2 linked regions of the Prochlorococcus marinus XMU1408 genome follow. The protein of the gene in region 1 interacts with the protein of each later gene in a pairwise test. Links are inferred from orthologs where the notes say so. Each region holds a gene or a part of one and is shown on either strand. Other genes may lie near its edges. The genes, in order: ligA and leuS.

Evidence for each region.
Region 2: the proteins of ligA (region 1) and leuS interact in binary tests that used the Escherichia coli proteins (3 or more experiments, as listed by UniProt). The link is inferred for Prochlorococcus marinus XMU1408 from one-to-one orthologs.

The regions. Positions count from the first base shown.
Region 1 is NZ_QJUE01000007.1:45,494-57,580, reverse strand. The notes cover bases 6,656-9,558. They hold ligA (NAD-dependent DNA ligase LigA), read right to left. Parts: upstream 9,195-9,558; coding sequence 7,116-9,194; downstream 6,656-7,115. Other genes in these bases: DNJ73_RS09370 (hypothetical protein), read right to left, coding at 9,211-9,558; DNJ73_RS10100 (hypothetical protein), read right to left, coding at 6,944-7,102; DNJ73_RS09380 (TVP38/TMEM64 family protein), read left to right, coding at 6,656-6,935. Outside these bases: speB (agmatinase), read right to left, coding at 1-368; speE (polyamine aminopropyltransferase), read right to left, coding at 365-1,231; mazG (nucleoside triphosphate pyrophosphohydrolase), read right to left, coding at 1,242-2,054; DNJ73_RS09400 (AIR synthase), read left to right, coding at 2,288-2,638; DNJ73_RS09395 (hypothetical protein), read right to left, coding at 2,666-2,917; DNJ73_RS09390 (protein phosphatase), read left to right, coding at 2,981-3,436; DNJ73_RS09385 (valine--tRNA ligase), read left to right, coding at 3,510-6,311; more of DNJ73_RS09380, read left to right, coding at 6,324-6,655; more of DNJ73_RS09370, read right to left, coding at 9,559-9,633; DNJ73_RS09365 (SprT family zinc-dependent metalloprotease), read left to right, coding at 9,751-10,299; DNJ73_RS09360 (RNA helicase), read left to right, coding at 10,395-10,925; DNJ73_RS09355 (chorismate lyase), read right to left, coding at 10,930-11,517; tRNA uridine-5-carboxymethylaminomethyl(34) synthesis enzyme MnmG, read right to left, coding at 11,523-12,087. UniProt on the Escherichia coli protein: DNA ligase that catalyzes the formation of phosphodiester linkages between 5'-phosphoryl and 3'-hydroxyl groups in double-stranded DNA using NAD as a coenzyme and as the energy source for the reaction.
Region 2 is NZ_QJUE01000002.1:625,303-637,638, forward strand. The notes cover bases 6,523-9,674. They hold leuS (leucine--tRNA ligase), read right to left. Parts: upstream 9,317-9,674; coding sequence 6,728-9,316; downstream 6,523-6,727. Other genes in these bases: DNJ73_RS04855 (glucose-6-phosphate isomerase), read left to right, coding at 6,523-6,725; dapF (diaminopimelate epimerase), read left to right, coding at 9,452-9,674. In the rest of the region: murQ (N-acetylmuramic acid 6-phosphate etherase), read left to right, coding at 1-769; DNJ73_RS04835 (peptidylprolyl isomerase), read left to right, coding at 852-1,292; ribBA (bifunctional 3,4-dihydroxy-2-butanone-4-phosphate synthase/GTP cyclohydrolase II), read right to left, coding at 1,308-2,993; argC (N-acetyl-gamma-glutamyl-phosphate reductase), read left to right, coding at 3,081-4,160; purN (phosphoribosylglycinamide formyltransferase), read right to left, coding at 4,144-4,842; more of DNJ73_RS04855, read left to right, coding at 5,127-6,522; more of dapF, read left to right, coding at 9,675-10,306; DNJ73_RS04870 (cysteine desulfurase family protein), read left to right, coding at 10,319-11,500; DNJ73_RS04875 (DUF1995 family protein), read left to right, coding at 11,508-12,131; DNJ73_RS04880 (D-alanyl-D-alanine carboxypeptidase), read left to right, coding at 12,136-12,336.

The sequences.
Region 1 (12,087 bases):
GTTGTTATTGAATGTTCTCCACCAATAATAAGAGGCTTTAAATTGTTTTTAAGTAAAATATCGATCGCGTCTTTTACGTAATCAATTGTTAATTTTGCATCTCCAAGGGGAATATCTAATGAACCTAAATCAGCAAATTTTATATCTTCTAAATCTAAATTTAATTGCGGACAATATGTTTCAATTCCATAGCTATCTTCCCTAACAGCAGAAGGACCGAATCTCGCGCCAGGTCTAAAGCAACAAGTTCCATCATAAGGAACTCCTAACAGCGATACTTTGCATTGATCGATGCTTCTTTGTCCTCCCATAAATATTGCACCATCGTTATTAAATATTGATAGATCCTTGAGGTTGGATTTGCTCATGTTTTTGCTAGCTCTCTTTCTATGAATGCAGGAATAATATTAAATGCACCTTGTTGCCATCGCTCACTCCAAATCTGACAATTTTTAGAGATTTCATTCACGCGACTTTTTTTTGGATTCATGTATTTGGGCTTCCCCATAGATGCAAATGTCCAGCTCCATAAACCACTTGGGTAAATGGATACAGATCCATACATTGGATCTGCGTAGTCAAAAATTTCACGCAGAACTTTGACAATATTTATATGAATTTGCCGGAAAGATTCTGGTGATTCACTTTGAGTTGCTAAAACTCCTCCTCGTTTCAATATTCGCTTGCAATCTGTAAGAAACGAATTGCTGAATAATTCTTTGGAGGGTCCAATAGGATCTGCGCCATCAATAATAATTACATCATATGAATTTTCTTTTGCATTTTTTACCCAATCAATTCCATTCTTGATTTGTAAATGCAATCTTGAGTCAGACCATGCATTTCCTCCGATAGTAGGTAAATACTTTTTACTTAATTCAATCACTCTTAGATCGATTTCAACTAGATCGATAGACTTAACCTCTTTATATTTTAAACATTCTCTTGCACTACCCCCATCACCTCCTCCAATAATTAAAATATTATCTATTTGCGTAGAACAGGATAAGGCAGGATGAATAAGACATTCGTGATAACATTTTTCAGACTTTTCTGCCGTCATCCAACAATCATCAAGTAATAGTGCTTTTCCATATCTCTTGCTTTCAAAGATGGTAATTTTTTGAAAAGGACTAGTCTCTTCTAGTATTAAGTTTCCAAGCAGTCCATATCTAACTCCTTGATGATACTCGTCAAGCCAATCTGACCTTGTCCTTAGTCTTTGATTCATAATTATAATATTAATGCTTGAGATTAATCTTTGCTAATTCCCAGAATTTCTCTAAATTCTTTTTTGATTGGGAATGTAATTCGCCCTCTATATTTTCTTCTATATAATTTAATCGTTCTAGGAATCTTTTATTAGTTTTTGCTAATCCTTCTTCTATCGATATTTTATGCCATCTTGCAATATTGATCAATGTAAATAATACATCTCCTATTTCAGCTTCTGCTTTGGAGTACTGATCCGCTTTTAATGCATCTTTTAATTCTTCTAATTCTTCATACAATTTTTCCCAAATCTGATCACTTTTTTCCCATTCGAAGCCGTTCTTTGAAGCTTTTTTAGAGATAATTAGTGCTGCTTTCGTTGAGGGTTGAGGTCGTATCTTTAATTTTAATCGGTCACTAATTGGAGTTTTTGAGTTATTTAATGGTCTCTCTTGATTCTTGATTTTTTCCCATGAGTATTCCACTTCTTTTATACTTACTGTTGCTTTTTTTTGAAATACATGTGGATGCCTGCGAATTAGCTTTTCAGTGATTATTTCAATGATATCTCCCATATCAAATAAGTTTTTTTCTTTTGCTATTTGAGCATGCAAAATTATTTGTAATAAGAGATCTCCAAGCTCTTCTTTTAATTCGTTAGGATTGTCTTCTCGTATTGCGTGAGCAACTTCATAGGCTTCCTCTAAAACATATGGGATCAACGAAAGATGAGTTTGCTTGAGATCCCAAGGACAACCTTTGATTGGATCTCGTAGGTCTGAAACTACTTCAAGGAGTTTATTGATTTTTTTGTCTAAATTTATTTGGTTTGTGTTTGTCATTTTTAGTTGTCCTGATAGAGCTGTAACGAAGCTCATAAACCGATTTTTTTTGAATCGTTGATCTAATTATGATTAATTCTCAACAACAGAGCAGCCTGAGGTATAAAGTACATGAATTAGTCGAAGGACTAAAAGTTGTATGGGCGATTAGCTCAGCGGTAGAGCGCCTGCCTTACAAGCAGGATGTCCCTGGTTCGAACCCTGGATCGCCCATCTAGATTATTCTTTAATTTATGCAAAATGGTCCTGGATTAACAATTTCAGCAACAGCAGTAGCAGAGTTAAATAGGCAAGCTGCTTTTACTGGAACACCAGGAGTTATGCATATTGATCTACTGGATGATAAGTGTGGAGAAGGATGGAAATTTATAAGAATTAGGCCAGGAAAAAATGATGGTGTTCCCCTCGCTAGAGCTGATGGGATGACTTTGTATGCTCGCCAAGATCAAGTTCTATTTTTTCAAGGTCTAAAGTTGAATTATTTTGGTGATTTAAGTGGAGGTGGATTTCTAATTAGCACGCCAAAAGGGGCAGAAGCTTCTCCATGTGGATCAGGCTTTAGAAAACTTTCAAAAGCTCAATAACTTCTTAAAACAATTAGAGAATTGAATTTATTCTTCTGGAAACAAGATGGAAGAGAGTTCATCAGAATCAACTTCATAGACGCGAGCTAAACTTGTCTCAATTGCGCTAGTTACTTCGCCCGGTAAGAATCTCATAGCATTTAAAGCATCATCCGATATTTCTTCTGTAAGTAACTTTTCCTTACTATTTAATTTTTCATCGTTGATTACAGCAATTACCCAGCTTTGATATGCGTAGACAAGATCGGAGAACTCAAGTTCAGGGTCGTTCAGATCCATGACAAATAAACAGATAATGAACAATAAACACTAGTTTGGCTGTAGTTGGAGAAAATGTCTTCTATGGAACAAATATCTCGCACTTGTATTCAAGCAAAAGCATTTGAATTTGCATTGATGGAATTAATTTATAGTAAGCGAGATAGCTTTCATCCACTGTGGAGTGTGGATAGCTGGGTTAAATTTTTAATCTGGTTAAGTTTAAATTGTGGGCTTTCTGGAGACAAAGAAAGCCTGGAATTGTTTGCGCAAGCTATGGGTTCTCCCTTAACAAGTCGAATGAGAAAAATATTTTTTGAAAGAGCTCTAGAAGACTTGTCATTACATGTGATGGCTGACCCTGCAGAAGCGCAAGTTTTGATAATGCCCATAACTATAGACAAGGAGATTGATGATAACGATATAGTTCAAGCCTTACAAACGATTGGTTTAAGTGAAAAGGTTTTTTTATCTTCGGCTGCATGGGAAAGGCATGACTCAATAGTTTCGATTCCTTGGAACGTGAAAAATGACATTTGAATTTATGAAAAGCAAGAATGATGTAAAACTTTTGTCGGGAATGAGTAAATTAAATTAAACACATTTTTTTTCTGTGATCGAGCGGGCAAAAACTACAAATTTATCTGAAGCCTCAGGGCTTCCTAAAACATATGATCCAGTTGGTACTGAAAATCGCTGGCAGAAAGCTTGGGAAGAAAAAGGAGCTTTTAAACCTGATCCATCAGCCCCTGGAGATCCATTCTCTGTAGTTATTCCTCCGCCAAATGTCACAGGTAGTCTGCATATGGGGCATGCTTTTAATACTGCCTTAATCGATACAGTTGTTAGGTATAAGAGATTAAAAGGAAATAATGTCCTTTGTCTTCCAGGAACAGACCATGCTTCCATTGCAGTTCAAACTATTCTAGAGAGACAACTAAAGAAAGAAGGCAAAAATCGTCGTGATCTTGGTAGAGCTTCCTTCTTGGAAAAAGCTTGGGAGTGGAAAGAAAAAAGTGGTGGAAGAATTGTTGATCAATTAAAGCGTTTAGGATATTCCGTAGACTGGAGTAGAGAGAGATTTACATTGGATGAGGGCCTGAGTAAAGCTGTTTCCGAGGCATTTGTTCGTTTATATGAAAAAGGATTGATATATAGAGGAGAATATTTAGTGAATTGGTGCCCTGCCTCTGGTTCGGCTGTGAGTGATTTAGAAGTTGAAATGAAAGAAGTAGATGGACATCTATGGCATTTTCGATATCCGTTAGTCACATCATCTGCATCAAGTGAGAAACAAATTAGTTACTTAGAAGTAGCGACTACTCGCCCTGAGACGATGCTTGGTGATGTCGCAGTTGCTGTGAATCCATCAGATGTAAGGTATAAAGATCTCATAGGGGAGCAACTGACTTTGCCTCTGGTTGGCAGAACTATTCCCATTATCGGAGACCCTCATGTAGATAAAGATTTTGGAACTGGATGTGTCAAAGTTACGCCAGCTCATGATCCTAATGATTTTGAGATAGGTCAGAGACATGACTTACCTCAAATAACAGTCATGACTAAAAAAGGAACTATGAATCACAATGCAGGTCAATTTGAAGGCTTGGATCGTTTTGAAGCTCGTGAAGCTGTTATTGATTCTCTAAAGGAGATTGGTCTCTTAACCAAAATAGAAGCTTACAAACATAGTGTCCCTTTCTCTGACAGAGGGAAAGTACCAGTAGAGCCATTGTTGTCAACTCAGTGGTTTGTCAAAATGGATCCTTTAGCAAAAAGTTGTTCTGAATTTTTTGAGAAAGGACAACCTAAATTTATTCCTAATAGATGGTCAAAAGTTTATCGAGATTGGTTAACTGATATCAGAGATTGGTGTATTAGTAGACAATTATGGTGGGGACATCGCATTCCGGCTTGGTTTGTGATTAGTCAAACAGATAATAAAGTTGTTAATGAAACACCGTATATTGTCGCTAGAACAGAAGATGAAGCTAAGAAATTAGCACGTGAACAATATGGAGATTCAGTCAAAATTGAGCAAGATGAAGATGTTTTAGATACATGGTTCTCTAGCGGATTATGGCCTTTCTCAACATTAGGTTGGCCTGATGAAACTCATCCTGATTTTCAACGTTGGTATCCCACTAATACACTGGTTACTGGATTTGACATTATTTTCTTTTGGGTAGCAAGAATGACAATGATGGCTGGAGTCTTTACGGAGAGGATGCCATTTTCTGACGTTTATATTCATGGACTTGTAAGAGATGAGCAGAATCGAAAGATGAGTAAGAGTGCAGGAAATGGTATTGATCCTTTATTACTAATAGAAAGATATGGAACAGATGCTTTGAGGTTTGCTCTTGTTCGTGAAGTTGCCGGCGCTGGACAAGATATACGTCTTGACTTTGATCGTAAAAATCAAACTTCAGCAACGGTTGAGGCCTCTAGAAATTTTGCTAATAAGCTTTGGAACGCAACTAGATTTGCTCTTATCAATCTTGAGGGTCAAGATTTTGAAAATTTGGAGAAATATGATTTATCGAAGTTGCAATTATCAGATAAGTGGATTTTATCAAGACTTGCTCGAGTCAATCGTGAGACTGTTAATCGATATGAAAATTATGCTTTAGGAGAGGCAGCTAAGGGATTATATGAATTTGCTTGGAATGATTTGTGTGATTGGTATTTAGAACTAATCAAACGTCGATTGAATACCTCAGAAAATTTTTCTCCTGATGAATTATTAGATCAAAAAATAGCGAAAAGTATCTTGTACAAAGTTTTAAGTGATCTTATGATTATGCTTCATCCTCTAATGCCTCATTTAACAGAGGAGCTTTGGCATGGATTAACTGGTTTGGCTGAGGATCAATTTCTAGCTTTGCAGCCTTGGCCAAAATTAAATGAACAAGACTTGGATATTGATTTAGAGAGTTCTTTCTCTGATTTATTTGCATCTATCAGATTGATTCGCAATCTACGAGCAGTTGCTGGGTTGAAACCCTCTCAAAAAGTTCCTGTCATGTTGGTCTCTGGCAAGGAAGTCTTGCAAAATACTCTAAAAACATCAATCAATGATATTGCTGTTTTGACTAAGGCTAAGGAAGTCCAAATATTATCTCCAGAGGAAGCAAAATCATTACCTTCTATGAAAGCTTTAGCCGGTGTAAGTGGAGAGCTAGAAGTGGTTCTTCCTATTGAAGGATTGATAGATATAGCTTCTTTACGATCAAGGCTTGAAAAAGATTTAAATAAAGCACAAAAGGAAATAGAAAGTCTCTCTGGACGTCTAGCAAATAAGAATTTTGTTGATAAAGCTCCTAAAGAGGTTGTTGAGGAATGCAGAGCAAACTTAACGGAGTCAGAAGCGCAAGTCCGTCTAGTCAAAGAGCGTCTAATGGGATTGGATTGAACTCTCTAAACTATGTCTAACAACTTAGAAACTCTGGTTAATAATTTCATTCCTTTTTTAAGTAGCTCTTTTGGAATTTTGATTTTTGCTTTGGTGTATGTTTTTTGGGTGTCTTGTTTATTGCCAGGCTCATGGCTTTCCATGTTGTCTGGCTTTCTTTATGGCACCTGGCTTGGAAGTTCGGTGGTTTTTGTGGGAGCTTTTATTGGAGCTCATCTAACTTTTTATTTAGGGAGAACTTTTTTAAAAGAATGGGCTCGAAAAAAGGTCTCCAATTCTCCAAAAGTTCAAATAATGGAGAAAGCTGTTAAACGTGAGGGTCTCAAAGTCATTCTTCTCACAAGACTTTCTCCTCTTTTTCCATTTGGCTTACTTAATTTTACATATGGCTTGAGTGAGGTAAAAGTTCGTGATTTTACTCTTGGAATGATTGGTATATTACCTGGCACAATTTTGTATTGCAGCCTAGGTTCCTTAGCACTCAAAGTTTCAAATTTTGGTGAAGTACTCTCAGGAAGGTCTGAAACTAGTTCATTTATTTGGAGCTTGATTAGTATCTTATCGACTATTTTAGTTGTTATTTTAGTTTTACGTTCAACAAGAAAACTTAATCAGGATTCTTAATCACTAGATTATTCATCAGCTTTTAAATTCCAATCTTCAATCGCTGCAAATACGACAAACCAATAAAGTCTTATGCGATTAAATATACCTTTTTTAGAAGCAAGCATTTCATATTTTGCGCGTCCACACTCTGTTTTGATTAAAGAAAATATTGGATTCTTATCCATTTTTAAATTCTATTCATTTTTTCAATAATAGCTTAAATTCAGTTTCGTTAATTATTTTTACTCCAAGCTCTTCTGCTTTTTTTAATTTACCCCCCGCTTTTTCTCCTGATAATAAGAAATCAGTTTTTTTACTAATTGAAGAGCTGACTTTTCCACCAGCACTTTCTATTAATTCTTTTGCTTCCTCTCTTGTAAGGGAATCTAAAGTTCCTGTTAAGACAAAAACTTTGCCATGAAAAATATTGGATTGGTTTGAATTGTCGTTTGATTCTAAATTTTCTTTTAGAGAAAATCCAATTGCTTTTAATTCTTTAATTAAGATTTGGTTATTAGAATCATCAAACCACTTAATTATTGCATCTTTCATCTCATTTCCGAATCCATAAATATTGGATATATTTTCAGGTGCCTCCTTAGCAATAGTATTAAGTTCCTCGATACTATGAAAATTTTTTGCAAGAGATTTAGCATTCGCTTCTCCTATGTGAGGTATCCCTAAACCGTAGAGCTGTTTGTGCCAATTTGTGTTTTTAGATTCGTTAATTTCTATTAGTAAATTCTTTGCAGATTTTTCACCAAATCTTTCAAGTTTTAAAAGAGAATCGATTTCAAGTTTGTATAAATCTGCGATTGACTGTACATATCCTTCATTGACTAATTGATTAATAATCTTTTCACCTAATCCTTCTATTTTCATCGATCCTTTACTGACCCAATGACGCAAATGACCTTTTAATTTTGCTGGGCATCTAGAATTAACACATTTCGTTATTGCTTCGTTCTCTTCTTGAATTAACTTGGAATCACATGTTGGACAGTTTTGAGGAAACTTTACTAATTTTGCATCAACTGTTCTAAATTCTTTTATAACTCTAATAACTTCAGGAATAATTTCTCCAGCTTTTCGCACAATTATGGTGTCATCATAATGAAGATCTAAAGATGCAAGTCTGTTTGCATTATGAAGTGTTGCACGATTCACTGATGTTCCTGCAAGCTCTATCGATTCAAATTCTGCTACAGGAGTAATAGCACCAGAACGACCTACTTGGAAAATTAATTTTTTTAACTTAGTCGCTTTCTCTTCTGCTGGATATTTGACAGCTATGGCCCATCTTGGAGCTTTATTTGTTGCTCCTAGGAGATTTTGTATCTCAAATTTATTTATTTTTACTACTATGCCATCAGTTGCATAAGCTAAAGAATCTTTTTCGATTTCCCAATACTTGTAATAGCTATTTGCTTCAGTTAAGTTTTTTTTTGTTGCATATGTAGTATTAACTTTAAAACCAATATTTTTTAAAAACTTAAGTGATTCAGATTGAGAATTTGGTTTTTTAAAATTGCTATCGGTTGGCTTCCAATTTTCTGGTAAATAAAGACTATATGCGAAGAAGTCAAGTTTTCTAGATGCAACTATTTTGGGATCTAATTGTCTTAATGTTCCTGCACAAGAGTTTCTAGGATTTGCAAAGAGTGGTCGATCAGTGCTTTTTCTCTCATTATTGAGTTTGTTAAATATATTATTGGGCATGAAAGCTTCGCCTCTAATTTCAATCCAAGAGGGTGGATTTTTTAATAATAAACGTAAAGGAATTGTAGAAATTGTTCTGATATTAGTAGTGATATCTTCTCCAATTGTTCCATCTCCACGGGTTGATGCTCTAGTTAAAATTCCATTTTCATATCTTAATGAAATAGCATTTCCATCAATTTTTAATTCACATATCAGTTCTGGATTATTAACCTCTTTGATATTTTTATTTCCTGAACATATTAATTTGCTGATCCTTGCATACCATGCTTCTAATTCATTTATATTAAAAGCATTATCTAGACTTAAAAGAGGAATATTATGCTCAACATTTTTGAATCCTTTAGAAGGAATACCTCCTACTCTTTGAGATGGACTATCAGCTGTAATTAAAGAAGGATTTATATTTTCAATTTCAATTAATTCTCGATATAATTGATCATAAACAGCATCGTCTATCTCTGGTGAATCTAATATATAATAAGAGTAATTTGCTTTGTTGAGTAAAGCTCTTAGCTCTTTAGCACGTTCAGAATATTGATTGAGTTTTGATTTCACTTATAACATTTTTTCATTAAGTATTGGCTTTAGCAATGCGATCGATTTGCCAATTTTCTTCAATTTTAATAAAAGTAAAGTCAAGTGGCATTTCGTTTTTCTTGTCTTCTGATTTCAAGTTCAGAGTTAGCATTATTTGATTATCTTCTATTCTTGGACGTCCTGACTTTAAATTTCTATATCTATTCAACTGTAAGCTACCCAAAAATTTGATGAAATCTTGTCTATTCACATGTTGTTTATAAGCTTTAGTGGTAAGTCTATATGCACCATCAATGCGACCGGCAGCAATTTGATCAAAAAATCTTTTTACTAGAGGATTTATGCCTCTTGCACTGATTACAAGTTTAATTGCATTAAAGGTCCAAAACAGGAGCAGTGCACCAACCCCTACCAAAAGAGCTTTTAATCCGATTGCTTTGATTAGAGCACTATCCATGTTTGTAATTCCTTTTGAGTAGAGATTCTGACTTATAGCTATGAGATTAGCTTGTTTGTTTTCGATAGTCAGACAGAATGTTATCGGAATAATAAAGCTAATGAGTTCTTTGCATCAATGTCTTTAATACCTCTGTTGCCATTATTTCTTAAATTAAACAGAGAATATTTTCAGAACTCTTTCTTTGAGGAAGGAGTCCCTAGAGTTTCTATTCGGTGGAGTGATGGTCGGATGCGAACAACAGCAGGGATTTATCGACGTAAAACTAATTTTTTTGGAGTAAAAGATAGTGAAATAATTTTATCTAAACCAGTCTTAGAGAATCTTCCCGAGAAGGCATTGATGAGTACTCTGTGCCACGAAATGATTCATGCTTGGATAGATCTTGTGTTAAAAGTTGAAGAGGTACATGGGCCTAATTTCCATAGGCGCATGTCTGAGATCAATTCCTCACAAACCGATTTCCAGGTCACAGTTCGACATTCTTTTCCAGTATCCAAAAAAACTCCTAAATGGCTAGCAACTTGTCCTTCATGTAAAAAAAGTTTTTGTTACCGTCGCATGATGAAAGGAGCAGCTTGTCGAAGTTGTTGTAATAATTTGTTTGGGGGTCGATGGAATGCAAAATGCTTACTGGTATATCAACCTTTTTCTGTTGTTAAATAAATAATTTTTTTTCTTCATTAGAGTTTTTTTAAAGTTTTGGAATTTTCCTTATTAATGTTTTTCATTATTTGGTTTGAAAGCGTTAAATTTAAAAGATGAGCTCTTATAAAAATCGTAATCAAATTCGTCAGCGATCTCGAGATCAACTTGATCGCAGAATGGATAAATGGATAGAAACTGGGAAACAAGTTGTTGATGGAGTTGCAGGTAATCGTCCTGGTCAAAATAGGGGAAGGTGGCAAGATAAAACGACTGCTCCAAATTTCAAAAAAGTTGGACGTTGGATGGAAGAAAAAATAGATTGGTTTTTTGAGGATGATGACGAATGGTTGAACAATGAAGACTTAGAGGATGATCTTTCTAATGAAAGTATAATTAATACAAAAAGACCTTTAGGTGCTATTTCACTAAGAGCGCCTAAAGCCTTGCCTCCTCATATTGATCAAAAAAGAAATAATCAATATGAAATTGATGAATGGCCTGATGATCAATCTTTTAGGTTAAATAAGTGGCAAAGAAAAGATAATGTGCTGAACCAAGATGAACAGGATGCAAATCAGTCATTTCAAAGTGAACGATCATCAAGAAGGAGGAATATTCCAAGGTCTAGTAGAAGAAAATACTAGTTTTTCAAAAAGCCTTTCTTGGTATTGGCCCTAACCATTTTTCTAGCTGTGGGCTGAAAACTTCTCGTATAACAGTAAGTTCTTTTTGTTGACGAAAAAATCGATAATGCCTGCTCCAGAAAGGTCCTTCTTCTTGAAATTCCAATTGAAGCCAATTCGCATTTACTAATGCCAATCCGTCTACCTCTCTAAACAGCTCTGATCGTCCTTGAGTAAGACTTTTCCAGATTGGCTGACTCTTGTTTTGTAGATGTTTTTCAGCTTCTTGATAATTCCACCAACTTTCAGCCCATGCCAAGGTTATGCCTCCACATGTAAGCCAAACTTGTCTTCTTAACAAAGGTGGCTCTAGTTCATTGACTTCTTCTGGGACTCCATTTTTAGTATTACTGTCCATAGCCATAGATATAACTTTTATAGCTACTTCGTGACCTGTTAATAACTTAAGATGTCTTGTTGGACTTCCATCGCCCAAGAGCATTAATTGCCATGGTCCAGAGAGTTTGTTATTACCTTTGCCTGAAATAACATTTTCTTTTGATGCTTTCCAAATCACTTCAGGAGATGCTAATTGAGATTGATTTGAATTCACGAGTATCAGCTTTTTATTTGAATTGAATCCGTGTATTCAGTTTGCTTCATTTGCTCTATTTTTAACCATACAAGAAGTGCCGTGAGATCAGCTTTGCTCACACCTGGTATTTGGGCAGCATGACCAAGGCTTTTGGGTTGAGAAATATTTAATTTTTCTCTAGCTTCTTTAGATAGTGTTTTTATATCATTATAGTTTAAATTTTTTGGCAGCAACTTTTTACTTTGTTGCTTTAATTGATTTATTTGAGCTTTTTGTCTTTCTAAGTAACCACTATATTTGATATCTATTTCAACTCCTTCTTGCACATCCAAAGGAATATTTTCAGTGATTAAGTCATAATCAATTAAGTCTTTAAAATGAACATTTGTTCTTCTAAGAAAGTTTGCCAAGGTTATAGAACCTTTGATTGGTGTTCCTGTAGATGAATATATTTTTTTTGCACACTTATCACTTTCTTTAATTCTTTCATTCTCTAGTCTTAATTTTTCTTGATCAATTAGTTGTTGCTTAGTATTATAAATTTTCCATCTTCTTTCATCAATTAAACCTAATTTATAACCTAATCGA
Region 2 (12,336 bases), on another replicon or contig:
AGTTAAAGCAATTGATTTAATTACATTGAGGCTTCAGGATAATGGTAGATTGTTTTATATTGGTACTGGTACATCAGGAAGATTAGGTGTACTAGATGCCTCAGAATGCCCTCCAACTTTTTGTACGAATCCAGATTTGGTTCAGGGAATAATCGCTGGAGGTATACCATCCTTAACAAGAAGTTCTGAATCTTTAGAGGATATATCAGAGATTGCAATCTCTGATCTTAAAGATAGAAATTTTTCAAATCGAGACGTCTTAATAGGTATAACAGCAAGTGGCAGAACTCCATATGTTTTCGGAGCATTAAACTATTCTAAAAGTATAAATGCACTAACTATTTCTATTTCATCAGTTCCAGAAACTGATTCAACTTTAGATAATGATATCGATATTAGACTCATTACTGGACCAGAGGTTCTTGCTGGTTCCACAAGATTAAAAGCTGGAACGGCTACTAAGATGGCTTTAAATATAATTTCTACATCTGTGATGATCAAATTAGGAAAGGTTTATGGCAATAGAATGATTGATTTATCAGTGAGTAATGATAAATTAATTGATCGAGCAATTGGCATCCTATTTGATATTGCCTCAGTTGATAAAGAAACTGCTGTTCAACTTTTAAAGGATACAAACGGATCTGTAAAATTATCTTTATTAATCGCTTTGTCTGGTATGGATGTTATTGATGCTAAGCAATTACTTAATGATTCAAAGGGCAATTTAAGAACAGCACTAACTACGCTAAATGTTATTAAATTATAGTTAAACTAAACTTTTAATAATACTAAGATATTTTCTGCATTAAATTTTAAAAGGAGTTATTATAAAAAAAATTATTTGAGCTATGTCTAAAGTATTGATGAACACAGATAAAGGCCAATTGACTATTGACCTGTTTGATAATGATGCACCCAAAACTGTAGATAACTTTTTGAAGTTAGTTAAAGAAGGTTTTTACGATGGACTTTCTTTCCACAGAGTAATTAATGGCTTTATGGCTCAAGGCGGATGTCCGAATACTAGAGAGGGATCAAGAGGGATTCCTGGAACTGGTGGGCCTGGATATTCTATTGATTGTGAAATAAATTCTAACAAACATGTTGCTGGTTCTCTTTCTATGGCTCACGCAGGAAAAGATACTGGCGGCAGCCAATTCTTTTTAGTTCATGCTCCACAACCTCACTTGGATGGAGTACATACTGTCTTTGGTAAAACTGAAGATATGCAAATCCTTCTATCTATTACTAATGGTACAAAAATTAATAGTGTAAGTCTTTTAAAATAGAATTTTTATTTATTATTAACTCCATTCAATAGTGCTTGTTTTATCTTTTAAATCCCAATCAAATAATGGCGAGTTTTCAAAATTTGAAAGTTCGCTAATTTCTTTTTCTTCAATTAATATGTTTTGAGAAGGATGTAAAAGCTGTTCATAATTATCCGTCTTAATTATTCCAACTCTTTCAGTATTTTTCCAATTGCTAAGTTCTTTAAGAAGTGATTCAAGTAATCTTTTATCTATTAAGTTTCCTTCTAAATGAGTCTTAATATCTCTATGTCTAACATTCCATATAAATAAAGGGTTTTCACATAGAGCTATTAATCTAGGTGCATTTTGAATTGAAATATTTAAAAAATGATTTTCAGACCATTTATTTGCTTTATTTTCAAAATGTTTTAATTCATTATCATGAACTTTTCCATCCCAATAGACTACTATATTTTGTCTTTCATTAGTTAAATTATTCTGAATATTATTACCTATTAAGTGACCAAGTTTTTCTCTTTTTACTTCAAGATATGCTGCATTATGATCCCCAGGGCAAATCACTAATGGAACTCTCGATTCAACTTGAAGTCCATATCCTCCAAGACCAGCTATTTTTCTTGGATTATTGGTTAATAACTTAAGCCTGTTTATTCCTAGATCTGTCAAAATTTGTGCACCTACTCCATAATTTCTTAGGTCTGCTGGAAAACCCAACTTCTCATTGGCCTCAACCGTATCTAATCCTCCATCCTGGAGGTTATATGCTTTTAACTTGTTAACTAAACCTATACCTCTTCCTTCCTGTCTTAGATATACAACAACTCCTTCACCTTCTTCAGAAATTCTTGATAAGGCAGCCTCTAATTGAGGCCTGCAGTCGCACCTTAATGATCCGAATGCATCTCCAGTTAGACACTCTGAGTGCATCCTTACTAAAACAGGCTCTTTTAATTTTTCTGGATCACCTTTAATTATTGCGACATGTTCTGAGCCATCCAATTCGTTCTTATAACCAATTGCCTTGAAATCACCAAATAGGCTAGGCAACTTTGCAATTGCTTGTCTGTAAACAAAACGCTCATTTTCGAGTCTGTAATGAATTAAATCTGCAATACTTATCAACTTTAAATTTCTTTCCTTCGCGTATGTTTTCAATTCCGGCAGTCTTGCCATTGAGCCATCTTGATTTTGGATTTCACATATAACGCCTGCAGGAGATAGACCAGCTAACAACGATAAATCTACTGCTGCTTCCGTATGTCCAGCTCTTTTTAATACTCCTCCTATTTTTGCTCTTAATGGAAAAATATGACCCGGTCTCCTCAAATCTATTGGTCTCGTTTGACTATTAAGAGCAACTTGAATTGTTTTAGCTCTATCTTCAGCTGATATACCAGTTGATACACCAAATTCAGGACCAGCATCGATACTTACAGTGAAGGCTGTTTGGTTTGAATCGGTATTTCTGTCGACCATTAAAGGGAGATCTAACTGGTCTAATCGTTCCCCTTGCATTGCTAGACATATCAAACCTCTAGCTTCAGTTGCCATAAAATTTATTTGCTGAGGAGTTGCAAATTGAGCAGCACAGATTAAATCTCCTTCATTTTCTCTCTTTTCATCATCAACTACAACAACACATTCACCGTTCCTAATAGCAGCAAGAGCATCCGCTATATCATCAAATTCAATTTCATAACAATCTTCGGATTTCAACTTATTCCTCGTGTTTGTGGTGAAATGGTTCTTTGCTACTTATTCTCAAATGAATATCTCAACATTCTACGAAATAACCTTGATGTTATGGCAATTAGTACATCGAAAGCTGGGAGGATCGCAATCATTGGAGCATCTGGATATGGAGGACTTCAACTCGTTAAATTGATTAATGAGCATCCAAACTTTGAGATTTCAACTTTAAATGGAGAGCGATCAGTAGGTAAAAGCTGGAATGAAATTAATCCTTATATAAAACTTTTGAAGGATAAAGAGATAACAAAAAGCAATATTGATGAAATCGCACAAGATTCTGATTATGCAATCTTGAGTTTGCCTAACGGCTTATCATCACAGTTAACCCCCTCATTATTAGAAAAAGGTATTAAGATACTTGATTTATCAGCCGATTACAGATTTAAATCATTAGATAAATGGAAGGAAGTCTATTCCAATGAAGCTGCTAAATATCAAAGACATGATTATGAATTATGTGAAGAAGCTGTTTATGGTTTTTCAGAGGAATTTAGTAACGAAATCGCAAAGTCTAGATTAATTGCTTGTCCAGGATGCTATCCAACGTCATCTCTAAGTGTACTTATTCCATTCCTAAAACAAGGATTAATAGAAAGTGAGGGAATTATTATTGATGCAAAATCCGGGACATCCGGAGGCGGAAGAAATCCAAGCGAACAACTTTTATTGTCTGAATGCTCTGAATCTATTAAGCCCTATGGAGTGATTGGGCATAGGCATACGGCAGAAATAGAAGGTATCGCTAGTTACTTTGCTGGTCATGAAGTCAATTTACAATTTACTCCTCATTTGGTGCCGATGGTTCGAGGGATTTTAACGACAGTTTACGCTCGTTTAAGAGATCCTGGCTTAACAGCAGAAGACTGCAAAACTCTTATTGAAGCTTTTTATAAAAATCAAACATTTATTGATATTTTGCCTGTGGGAACTTATCCAGCTACTAAATGGGTTAAAAATACTAATAAAGTTATGATTTCAATTGAAGTTGATAAACGTAATGGAAGAATAGTACTAATGAGTGTTATTGATAATCTTCTAAAAGGTCAAGCAGGACAGGCTATACAAAATTTAAATATTATGCACGGACTTGAATCAGATATTGGGCTCCCAAAAATTACTTTTTATCCTTGAAGTTAGTTCTTATGTCCTTTGCTACTGTTGCTATCGCTAAAGGTAATATTATATGTTCCATTTTTTGAATTCTTTTTTTTAATGAATCTTTAGTATCTTGTTTTTTTATAGGGACTGCCGCTTGAATAATTATTGAGCCAGAATCAACTTCTTTTTGCACATAGTGAACTGTACAACCAGTAATAGTTACTCTATGATCTATTGCCTGCTGTATTGCATCAATACCTTTAAATGATGGTAAAATTGATGGATGAATATTAATTAGTCTGTTTTTATACATATTAATGATTTCCTTACCTACAATTCTCATCCATCCAGCCATAACAACTAGTTCAACTGATAATTCTTCAAGTTTTTTCATTACCAACATGTCATGTTCAACTCTCGAATCACAATCTCTATGATTTATAATCACATAAGGTATTTTGTATTTGATCGCTTTTTTTATTGCTAAGCAATTAGGATTATTGACAATTAATATAGAAATTTCAGCATTAAGTTGTTTGTTTTGAATGGATTTAATAATGTACTCGAAATTTGAACCATTACCTGAGGCAAGAATACCTAATTTTATTTTTGGCTCAAATAATGGGATTTCTGAATCTAAGGGACTAATTAGGTTCAGATCATTTAAATGATAAGATAATTTCTTATCCGTATATTCTCTATTATCTTGTTTCATCAAACAATCTATCTTTACTAATAAATATATGACCTTTAGAGGAAATTACAATATCTAAATATAAAGACATATTTAATAATTATTAATCTTAAATAAAATATAGATATATTCAACCTTATATAAAAATAACTATAAAGCGTATTTACATTCCTATTTGTCAATTACTAAACATTCGCCATTTGAAAACCATTCTTGACTAATATAAATTAAACCAATTTGTTTAATGGTTCTCATTTGAGAATTCCTGCTAACAGAATTCATTAAGGAGTATTCTTTTATTAATAATGACAATAACTGACATCTTACAGATGAATAACAAAGATAAATGGATAAGGTACTGCGACCTTTTATTTAGCGATGATTCATTAGGTTTTTGGCTAGATATAAGCAGAATGGATGTTGAGAAGAGCGATTTTGAAAAATTTAGGGACATTTATTCCAAAGCTTTTGATTCTATAGAAAATCTAGAGAATGGTTCGATTGCAAATATGGATGAAGGTAGACAAGTTGGTCATTACTGGCTTAGAAATCCGCAAATCGCTCCAAGTGAGAAAATTTCAGATTCTATTTCCAAAGAAATTAATGACATATCAAAGTTTGGTGCATCAATATTAAATGGAGAAATAACTAACAGCGATGGAAAAAAATATACAGATGTTTTTTGGATAGGTATAGGTGGTAGCGGTTTAGGTCCCTTACTTATTAAAGAGTCATTTAAAAAAGAGTCAATCGGATTGAATCTACATTTTCTAGACAATGTAGATCCTGAAGGTATTTCCCATAAATTAAATTCTATTCTTCCCAATATTGAATCAACTTTGTTTGTAATTGTCAGTAAATCTGGTGGAACTCCAGAACCATTAATTGGAATGGAGCAAGCTATGAAGTTTGTTTCTGATAATAACCAAAACTGGTCATCTAGAGCTATTGCAATTACATCAAAGGGGAGCAAATTAGATCAACTAGCAGTTATTGAAAAATGGTTAAATATTTTTGATTTACCCGATTGGGTTGGTGGAAGGACAAGTATTACTGGTGCTGTGGGTTTATTACCTGCAGTCTTGATTGGTGCTGACATAAATAAGTTTTTAGATGGAGCATCTAAAATGGATGGACTGACAAGAGTAAAAGACATTAAAAATAATCCAGCTGCACTTTTATCCTTAGCTTGGTTCAAATCGGGAAACGGAAAAGGGCTAAGAGATATGGTTGTACTCCCTTATAGAGACAGATTAGAAGTTTTTAGTAGATATCTTCAGCAACTTGTGATGGAATCTTTAGGCAAGAAGTTAGATAGAGATGAAAATCAAGTTAATCAGGGTATCGCAGTTTATGGAAATAAAGGTTCTACGGATCAGCATGCATATGTTCAGCAATTAAGAGATGGCATAGATAATTTCTTTGTTAATTTCATTGAGATTCTTCGCGATCCAGCTGAGATAGTTGAAGTGAAAAATAAAAGACCAGGTGATTATTTGTCCGGATTTCTACAAGGAACGCGTTCCGCTTTGACTGAGGGTGGCAGACAGAATTTGACAATTACATTTAAATCATTTGATGAATCAAGTCTTGGCGCTTTAATTGCATTATTTGAGCGAGCAGTAAGTCTTTATGCTGAATTGATTAATGTGAATGCCTATAATCAACCTGGAGTTGAAGCTGGGAAAAAGGCTGCTACAAATATAATTAATCTTCAGAAAGACATTGAGAAACTTTTGGATGATAAAAAAGAAAGAACTTTACGTGAGATCGATGAGGCTTTGTCTACTGATTCAACTGAGTCGATTTATTTAATTCTTAGGAAGCTTTCAGAAAATTCCGAACATTATTTTATGAATGGTAATCAATCAAATCCAGATGAACTAACTATATCAAAATGTTGATTTTAAATAACTATATTCACTAATTTATTCGGAACAACAATTATTCTTTTTGGTTCTTGTCCATTCATCCATTTTAGAGCTGCATCACTTTTAATAGCTATAGCCTCTAATTTTTCTTTAGAAAGGTTTTTACTAGCATCTATTGATCCTCTAACTTTTCCATTAATTTGAATCATAAGTTTAAAAGTATCTTCTTCAATTGCACCTGGATCGAAATTTGGCCACATTTGAAGATGAATACTTTGAGTATTTCCGATTGTCTTCCATAATTCCTCTGCTATATGGGGAGAAAATGGGGAAGTTATTTTAACTAAAATAGAAATAACTTCATTTAGAGTTTCATTACTACAATAATTAACTATTGAATTTAGGCCATTAACAGCTTTCATTAGTTCAGAAATTGCTGTATTAAATTGAAGATTATCAAGATCATCTGTAATTTCTTTAATAGCTATATTAATTAGACGTAAAGCTTCTTCATCTTTAGCCTTTTCTGTTTCAATCTTTAATCTTGAATTACTCTTAGTTAGATCTAAAGTATTAATTACAAATTTCCATAGTCTTTGTATAAATCTATATTGCCCTTCAACATCTGAGTCATCCCATTCTAAATCTTTTTCTGGAGGAGCTTTAAAAAGTATAAACATTCTAGCTGTGTCAGCTCCATATTTATCTATCACTACAGATGGATCTACACCATTATATTTTGACTTAGACATCTTTTCATAGATGATTTCAATATTTTCTCCAGTAACTGGATCTCTTGGATCATTAATATCTTTAATTTGTTCTTTTGAAAAATATTTATTTGTATTGGGATTTTTAAAAGTAGTAGCTTGAACCATCCCTTGAGTTAATAGTTTCTTAAAGGGTTCATCTATATTGATTAATCCACAACTCTTCAAAGCCTTGGTTAAAAATCTTGAATAAAGTAAATGTAAAATTGCATGTTCGATACCTCCGACATACTGCTTAACTGGAAGCCATTTATCTATTTCGCTTTTAAGAAAAGGAATCTCATCATTACTAGGGTTTATATATCTTAAAAAGTACCAGGATGAACACATAAAAGTATCCATTGTATCCGTTTCTCTTTTGGCTGCATTTCCACATTTAGGGCAACAAGTATTTATCCACTCCAATTTAGTAGTTAAAGGTGACTTACCTTTACCAGTTAATTTAATATCTATCGGTAGAGTAACAGGAAGATCTTTATCAGGGACTCTTACTTGTCCACACTTCTTACAATTGATAATGGGAATTGGGCAGCCCCAATAGCGTTGTCTAGATATAAGCCAATCTCTTAACTTATATGTGACCTTTGGCTTCGCCCAGTTAGCATTTGAACCAAATTCTAGTATTTGTGTTTTTGCGAAATCAGACTCAATTCCATTGAACCTATCTGAATTGATCATGATACCCTTATGAACATATTCAGCATTTAAATAGCTATCATCTTCATTATTATTGGGCTTTATTACATAATTAATTGGTAAATTATATGATTTAGCAAACTGATAATCTCTACTATCATGTGCTGGTACACCCATGACAGCTCCAGTTCCATATTCCATAATCACATAATCGCCAATCCAAATAGGTATCTCTTTATTATTTGCTGGATTGACTGCATTTACTCCTAAATACATTCCAAGTTTTTTTCTACTATCTGAATTACGTTCTAGATCACTTAACTTTTCTTGAGTTTTTCTGAATTCCTTTAATTGATCAATATCTTTAGTACTTATTAATTTATCGATTAATGGATGATTTGATGCTAAGACAAGATAACTTACTCCATATACTGTATCGATTCGTGTGGTGAAAGCGACTACTTTCTGGGGATTATTTTTTATATCAAATGTTATTTCAGCTCCGATTGATTTACCAATCCAATTTTCTTGCATAACCTTTACTCTTTCTGGCCAATCTTTAAGTTTAATTAAATCCTTATTTAAATCTTCTGCAAAACTAGTAATTCGTAAGAACCATTGATTTAATTCTTTTTTCTCTACTTTTGCACCAGATCTCCATGATTTACCATCAGCATCTACTTGTTCATTAGCTAGAACGGTTTGATCAATTGGATCCCAATTTACTGTTGCTTTTTTTTGATAGGCTAGATTATTTTTATGTAATTGATTAAATATATATTGAGTCCACTTATAATAATCTTCTTTGCAGGTAGTAACTTCTTTAGACCAATCTATGGATAATCCAAGTCGATCTAATTGATCTTTCATTTGTGAAATATTTTTATCTGTCCAGTTTGATGGACTTGTCTCTCTTTCTATTGCTGCATTTTCAGCCGGCAATCCGAATGCGTCCCACCCCATCGGATGAAGAACGTTATAACCTTGCATTCTTTTATATCTAGCCAGTACATCTGTAATGACATAATTCCTCACGTGCCCCATATGTAAAGAACCGGAAGGGTATGGGAACATCGACAAAGCGTAAAAGGTATTATCTTTGTTTACATCCGTTCTTGTTTTATACAGCCCTAGATTTTCCCACTCTTTTTGCCAATAAGCTTCTACAACACGAGGCTCGTAACGCTGGTCAATAATCTCTGAAGTAGTATTATTCAAGGAAGATCTCCTTCAGTAGTTGATTTGCCAATCAGATAATGTTCTCATAAATTGATGCCCAAAATGCGAATAGTTCTGAAATTACTACCAATAAAGCTTTATTTTCTAAGAACATAGTTAAACAAACTTTAAATCATGAAAAATAATTTCTCAAAATATCAAGGAATAGGTAATGATTTTATTATCTTTGATGCTCGTGGTAATAAGATAGATAATTTATTTTCTGAAAATAAAGATAACTTAATTGAACATCTATGCAATAGAAATTTTGGCATCGGAGCTGATGGGATTATTCTTATATTAGAATCCAATAATAATTGTTTTGCGAGAATGAGGATATTTAATTCTGATGGTTCTGAACCAGAAATGTGTGGCAACGGTATAAGATGCTTGATTTCTTTTTTAAATGATAATAATGAAATTACAGATAAGTCTGAGATTCGAATTGAAACTAAAGCAGGTAAGATTCTTACCTCTATTGATGCTAATGAAAATATCAAAGTTAATATGGGCGAACCTATCCTATCTCCTGAAGATATACCTACTAAATTGTTAAAGAATAATTTAAAAGTTCCTAATGGAAGGATTACAATAAATGATCAAATATTGAATGTTTATGCTGCTAGTATGGGGAATCCTCATATGGTCATATTTGTTAATAAAATTGAAGATATACCGTTTCAAGAGTATGGCAGATACCTTGAAAAACATAATACATTTCCCAATGATACAAATGTACATTTTGTTGAATTAATTGATAAAGCAAATATTAAAGTTAAGGTATGGGAAAGAGGTTGCGGGCCAACATTAGCTTGTGGTACAGGAGCTTGCGCATGCCTAGTCGTAGCATCCATGATTGGTAAAACTTTAAATAACGCTAACGTTTATTTACCAGGTGGCAAATTAGTAATTGAATGGCCAAATCAATCAGGCCCAGTTTTTATGCAGGGACCTGCAATAAAAGTATTTAGTGGAGTTATAGATATTTAAAAATTTTTCAATATGAATAATATTTATCTCGATGCATCTGCGACCACACCGCCACATATAGATGTTATCAATAAAATAAAGGATATTCAATTTGAATGCTGGGGGAATCCATCAAGTATCCATAAAGTTGGGGTTATTGCAAGAGAGATTTTGGAAAGATCTAGATTATCAATAGCTAATAAATTAAAAGCTTCATCTGATGATATTTTTTTCACATCTGGTGCAACTGAATCAAATTATCTTTCTCTTAAAGTTGTATCTAATAATCTTGATAAAGGAAGACTTGTTATAAGTAGCGTTGAACACCCTTCTATTAACTTAATAGCCAATCAATTGCTTAATGATGGTTGGGATATTAAATACTGGCCCGTAGATCGTTATGGAATTATTGACTTAGATCTTTTGGAGGAGATGTTATCTCCTCCAACAAAATTGGTTTCGATAATCTGGGGCCAAAGTGAGATTGGGTCCATTCAGCCCATAAATCTCATAGGTTTGGAATGTAAAAAACGAAATATACTTTTTCATACTGATGCTACACAGGTGCTGCCTAGCGGTCTTATTGATTGGAGTGATTTAAATGTTGATATGCTTAGTGCCTCAGCGCATAAACTTCAAGGCCCTAAAGGTATTGGATTATTAATGTTGAGAAAGGGTGTCCGAGATTTATTAATAAAGAATCCTTCATATGGATTTAAGAATGGCTCTATAAGATCTGGTACTGAGTCAGTCCCCCTTATTGCAGGTTTTTCGACAGCAATTGACCTACTAAATGAATATATAGAAGTAAATGCTAATCAAACTTTATTTCCTGAGAATAACGTTTCCAAAATGACTTCTCTTTTAAAAAGAAATCTAGTTAAGAATAAACAACTTACTTTTATTGGTCCTCACAAACAACGACTACCGAATAATCTTTCATTTCTATGTCATACAAGATCAATGGTCCCAATTAATGGTAGAGAAATTGTTCGATTATTGTCACAACATGGTGTTTATATAAGTAGTGGTAGTGCTTGCTCATCATCTATTCAAGCTCCAAATCCCATACTGGTAGCAATTAATGTTGATAAACCACTTCAACAATGTGGATTAAGAATAACTATTGGTCCCTGGATTTCAAATGATGATATTAGCTCAGTTTCAAATATAATATATGAATCATTGCAATCTATAGAACTCGAAAAACAATGATCATCAAATGAATAATAAACTACCCTCAGATCTTAGAGAAGCAGAATCAAATGTATATGAATCAATTCAAAGTTATTTTTTAAGTAATTCTGAGCAATCATTTCTTTCTATCAATCTTAAATTTGAGGGATTAAGAATCAATCCAATAATTTTTCGTTTATCTAATAAACTAACTGAAATTAAATTAGATAATATTTTATTGTGGGCTGATGCTGGTGGAGCGGCTCTCGCTAAAAGAGATAATCCTAACTTGACTAATAAGATTTTTACATTTAAGGAGTTTATTAATTCTACAGATTCTTTGAATTCAGTTTTATTAGTCTGTTCCCCCCAACCATATGATATTGAGACGTTTGAGCAGGTGTGTTCTCATACTAATTCATCCGTTATTATGATTAATGGTAAGTTAGAAGATCCAATAGTAGGAATCGGAAGTGTCGGGAGGGAAATGAGAAAAAGATTTGCCAAAAAATGGCAAGTGCTTTATTTTATTCAACCATTATCTATGGGTGCATTATTAAAAAGATATCCTTATAATTGGGAGCTTTTTAAATTAAACGCTAATGGATATTCTTTTGTTAAATCATTTGATAAACGTCCCGACGACGAAACTATAATTCTAAACTTATAACTGAATGTTCAAAAAATTATATCTATATATTGGTTTAATTATATTATCAACAAATATCGTTAATGGTAATTTATTCAGATTATATTCATACATAAGACAAAAAGTTAATATTAATACTATAAGTCCCGAAAAGTATAATATATGTGAGCTATTACAAAATAAACTTGAGGATTATACTTATAACTTTAATTCAAATATTAGCATT